Regions from separate parts of the Xylanivirga thermophila genome, predicted to be linked through region 2. Evidence: a T-box and tRNA genes for the amino acid it is inferred to sense, from the RefSeq annotation. Region 2 holds a T-box; the other holds one or more tRNA genes.
The links. A T-box is a leader RNA that pairs with one kind of tRNA and senses whether it is charged. The one in region 2 lies ahead of metG (methionine--tRNA ligase), so its partner is inferred to be a tRNA-Met.
Positions count from the first base shown of each region.

Region 1: it encodes a tRNA-Met, which carries the amino acid that the T-box ahead of metG (methionine--tRNA ligase) is inferred to sense. The anticodon was not compared.

Region 1 is NZ_RXHQ01000002.1:122,096-124,497, reverse strand. Features, by position in the region: gene EJN67_RS01720 (FtsB family cell division protein) at 1-142, shown strand, start outside; gene EJN67_RS01715 (S1 RNA-binding domain-containing protein) at 164-514, shown strand; gene EJN67_RS01710 (Ppx/GppA phosphatase family protein) at 584-1,483, shown strand; tRNA gene EJN67_RS01705 (tRNA-Met) at 1,554-1,630, shown strand; tRNA gene EJN67_RS01700 (tRNA-Met) at 1,634-1,710, shown strand; tRNA gene EJN67_RS01695 (tRNA-Val) at 1,722-1,797, shown strand; gene EJN67_RS01690 (aspartyl-phosphate phosphatase Spo0E family protein) at 1,939-2,112, shown strand; gene spoIIE (stage II sporulation protein E) at 2,270-2,402, shown strand, end outside.
Region 2 is NZ_RXHQ01000032.1:4,378-6,779, forward strand. Features, by position in the region: gene EJN67_RS11650 (2-phosphosulfolactate phosphatase) at 1-566, shown strand, start outside; T-box leader at 626-869, shown strand; gene metG (methionine--tRNA ligase) at 915-2,402, shown strand, end outside.

The DNA of each region.
Region 1 (2,402 bases), on a different contig from region 2:
TGCGCAGGTAGAAGGTCAAAATGATGATTTGAAGCGCCAAATATCATATAGTAAATCCCAAAAATATATAGAAAAGATGGCGCGTGAAAAATTAGGTTGGGTCAAAGAAGGCGAAATAGTCTTCATTGAGGATAAAAAATAAAAGAGGAGGAACCCTTATTCTATGCCAGTTACGGTTGGACAAATAGTAGAAGGTACAGTATCATCCATTACAAGTTTTGGAGCATTTTTGGAGCTTCCAGACGGACAAACGGGTATGGTTCACATATCTGAAGTGGCAGACACTTATGTAAAGGATATAAACGATTATTTAAATCCAAATGATAAGGTAAAGGTGAAGGTCATTTCTATTGATAATAGTGGTAAAATCAGCCTGTCTATCCGCAAGGCAAAACAGCAGCAGATGCAGTTTGAAGAGAATCTTGCAAAATTTATGCGAGATAGCGAGGAAAAGCTGGCTGATATAAAGCGAAGCCAGGATTCCAAACGGAAGAGAGGCTATTCTCGGGGATAAGTAATGGTATGAATAATATTGTGGAACGCATTCTTTTTTTAGAATGCGTTTTAACTTTTGGAGGAAACTATGAAGAGAAAGGCAGTAATAGATATAGGTACCAATTCTGTTAGATTGATAATTGCTGATGTAGACAGATATAATATATCTCCATGTTATAAGGATATAAAGACTACCCGCATAGGTCAAGGTCTATCGCATACGAAAAAACTTAGCGACGGTCCTATGCAAAGAACAATTTATGCATTGAAAGAATTTTTAGATATAGTAGATGAAAATAATGTTTCTGATATACGTCTAATAGCTACTAGTGCAGTAAGGGATGCATTAAATAGGGACGTATTCCTTAATAGGGTAAAAGATGAACTGGGTTTTGATATAGAGGTTTTAAGTGGAAAACAAGAGGCATACTTAGAGTTTGCCGGTGGTACGCTGGATTGGAAGACTTTTGAGGGTACTATTGTGCTTATTGATGTAGGAGGCGGGAGTACGGAGGTTATGTCAGGATATAAGGGTGAACTTTTAAATGTGCATAGCACCGATTTGGGTGCTGTACGACTTATGGAGATGTTCCCGTTAGATCATCCTATAAATGAATATCAATGGTTTAAGATGGGCAGTTTTATACGTGATACCCTGAAAAATATCGTGAACATTAAAAAGGGGGATCTTCTTATAGGAACAGGAGGAACTATAACTACATTGGCGGCAATACACCAGGGGTTGGAAGAATATGCTTCTGCAAGGGTACATGGTCATGAAATGACTCTAGCTGATATTAAAAGCATATTATCTGATTTATATAATCTATCTCCTAGCCAAAGACGCCATGTAAAGGGTTTGCAACCTTCCCGTTCAGATATAATACTAGCTGGCATCAATATAGTTATATGTGTGATGGAAAGGCTAAAAATAGATAGGTTAAGGGTAAGCGACAGGGATATTTTGGAGGGTGCTTTGATTATCTAAAAAAATTCAAAAAAGCTATTGACTTATTTGCGTACTTGTTATACAATAGACTTCGTCGTCGGGTTGATGTCGCGGGGTAGAGCAGCCAGGTAGCTCGTCGGGCTCATAACCCGGAGGTCGGAGGTTCAAATCCTTCCCCCGCAACCATATGGCGGCGTAGCTCAGTTGGCTAGAGCATTCGGTTCATACCCGAAGTGTCAGCGGTTCAAATCCGTTCGCCGCCACCATAAAAAAATATGGGCGCATAGCTCAGCTGGGAGAGCACCTGCCTTACAAGCAGGGGGTCATAGGTTCGAGCCCTATTGTGCCCACCAAAAAAATAAAAACCGTAGGATTTTGAAATCCTGCGGTTTTTATTTTTTAAAATTTTAAATATCTTTTTACATATTTCGACCCCATATTTTAAAAAATAGTGTTAACATACCGGAAAGGATAACTTAAAGAGGTGTAGTAATATGTCAAGTCAAATGGAAGAGGTGATAAGGGAGATAGAATACCTAAGGAGGTGTTTGTACGATTCTATAGAAAAAAGTGATAATTTGAGTTATGATGTTATAGATATTAGCCAAAAACTTGATAAACTTTTGATAAAATACTATGAATTGCTTAAAAATCAGCAAAAGGAATAATAATAACTGAATTTATAATCCATATGTCCATTTTTTTGTCGCACGGTTTTTCTATGCTACTAACCTATATTGACAAATAATGCATTACCCGTTTGCTATAATAGCACTACCTCTCTGTAAAGGTTAATAATATGTAAACTGGTAGGTGGTGTTAGACTTGATAGAACGGGAAACGTATGATCATAATATGACTTCAAAGGAAAGGTATTTCAAAAATGTCCAGAAGGAGCTGCAAAAACTGGGGGCAGTGAGATATTTCTTAATGCTGATTTTTAGCTTTTTTATTGGAA
Region 2 (2,402 bases):
AGGCCATGGTTATGACCAAAAACTATGAACGGGATGCTTTTTTGCTAGGCGGGGAGAGAAATGCGGTAAAGATAGAGGGTTTTGATCTGTCGAATTCTCCACTTGAATATACCAGGGACAAGGTGGAAGGCAATACCATAATATTTACTACCACCAATGGGACAAAGGCCATAAAACAGGCGGGAGATGCAAAAAAGGTATTGATAGGTTCCATTATAAATGCCGATGCACTATGTGGTGCTCTTTTGGATTTGGATGCTGATGTTGCATTTGTATGTGCAGGTACGGAAGGCCGTTTTTCCTTGGATGATATAATAGCGGTAGGAGCTATTATAAGCCGTTTAAAGTCAAAGGGTGCACAACTTTCTTTGGATGATTTGGCAATGGTTTGCCTTTATTTATATGAATCCAATAAATCTTCACTGCATGATATCTTAAAGGATACATATCACTATAAAAGATTGTTGGAAGAGGGATTTACAGATGATTTAAAATATTGCTTAACTCCAAACAGGGCCCCTATTGTGCCCATGTATAAGGACGGCGTTATAAAAAATATATATTGACAAAAGCGCAATAATTGCATATATTTATTGAAAAGGTATAAAAATATATATAAACAGATATAAACGCTATGAAGGGAAGAGTAGACAATATCCATATGCCCAAAAGAGAGCCGGATAAGGTGAGAGCCGGCGGCAGAGCTGGATTGTTGAACATGGCCCCTGAGCGGGGTGGCTGAAAGGTTAGTAGGTCGCCACGGACATCTCCGTTATTAGGATGGGACGATTATGTCGTCTTTGAGTCTCTTTGCCGCAAGGCGGGAGAAAATCAGGGTGGTACCGCGAAACATACCCCTCGCCCCTTATGGAGTGAGGGGTTTATATTTTTTATAAAAAGGAAGGGATGGTTTTATGTCAGATAAAAAAACGTTTTATATCACAACCCCCATATATTATCCAAGTGACAAGTTGCATATAGGTCATTCATATACTACGGTAGCAGCCGATGCCATGGCTAGGTTTAAAAGACTTACTGGCTATGATGTGATGTTTTTGACAGGTACGGACGAACATGGACAAAAGATAGAAAAGATTGCTAAAGCCAAGGGTGTTACTCCAAAGGCGTATGTGGATCATATAGTGGATGGTATCAAAAAATTATGGAATATGATGGATATATCATATGATGATTTTATACGTACTACGGACAAGAGACATGAAGTGGTGGTACAAAAGATATTTAAGAAGCTCTATGATCAGGGGGATATATACAAGGGTGAATATAAGGGTTGGTATTGTACCCCATGTGAATCATTCTGGACAGAGAGACAGCTTGAAGACGGCAAATGCCCAGATTGTGGCCGGGATGTGGAACTTGTAAGGGAAGAGGCGTACTTTTTTAAACTCTCAAAATACCAACAACCCCTTATAGATTATATTAAATCCCATGATGAATTTATACAACCCCAATCCAGACAAAATGAGATGATAAATAACTTCTTAAAACCCGGTTTGGAGGATCTTTGTGTATCTCGTACTTCATTTAAATGGGGTATACCGGTAACATTCGATAAGGATCATGTAATATATGTATGGGTTGATGCCCTCTCTAACTATATTACTGCATTAGGTTTTATGACCGATGATGACAGTAAGTATAAAAAATATTGGCCGGCAGATGTTCATCTCGTAGGTAAGGAGATAGTAAGATTTCATACCATTATATGGCCTGCAATGCTCATGGCCCTTGATTTGCCACTTCCTAGACAGGTATTTGGGCATGGTTGGCTCATACTTGAAGGGGGTAAGATGTCAAAATCCAAGGGTAATGTGGTGGATCCTGTAGTCCTTATAGACCGATATGGTTCAGATGCCATAAGATATTTTCTATTGAGGGAAGTGCCCTTTGGTTCCGATGGCGTATTTTCAAATGAAGCGCTAGTAAATCGTATAAATTCTGATTTGGCAAACGATCTGGGAAATCTATTGAGCCGTACTATTGCCATGATAGATAAATATTTTGACGGTATTATACCTGCTCCCGCCGTTGAGGAAGATGTGGATAAGGATTTAAAGGCCGTTGCCCTTGATGCACCTAAGCGAGTAGAAGAGATGATGGATGCTTTGCAGATAAGTAATGCCTTATCTGAGATATGGAAATTAGTATCCCGAACCAATAAGTATATAGATGAAACCGTGCCGTGGGTACTAGCAAAGGATGAAGATAAAAAGGATAGGCTTAAGACTGTAATGTATAATCTGGCAGAGTCATTGAGGTTTATATCGGTACTCATATCCCCTTTCATGATCCATACTCCGGTAGAGATGCAAAGGCAACTGGGTATAAAAGAGGCACATAATATGACCTGGGATAGCCTACAGGCTTTTGGAGCTATAAAG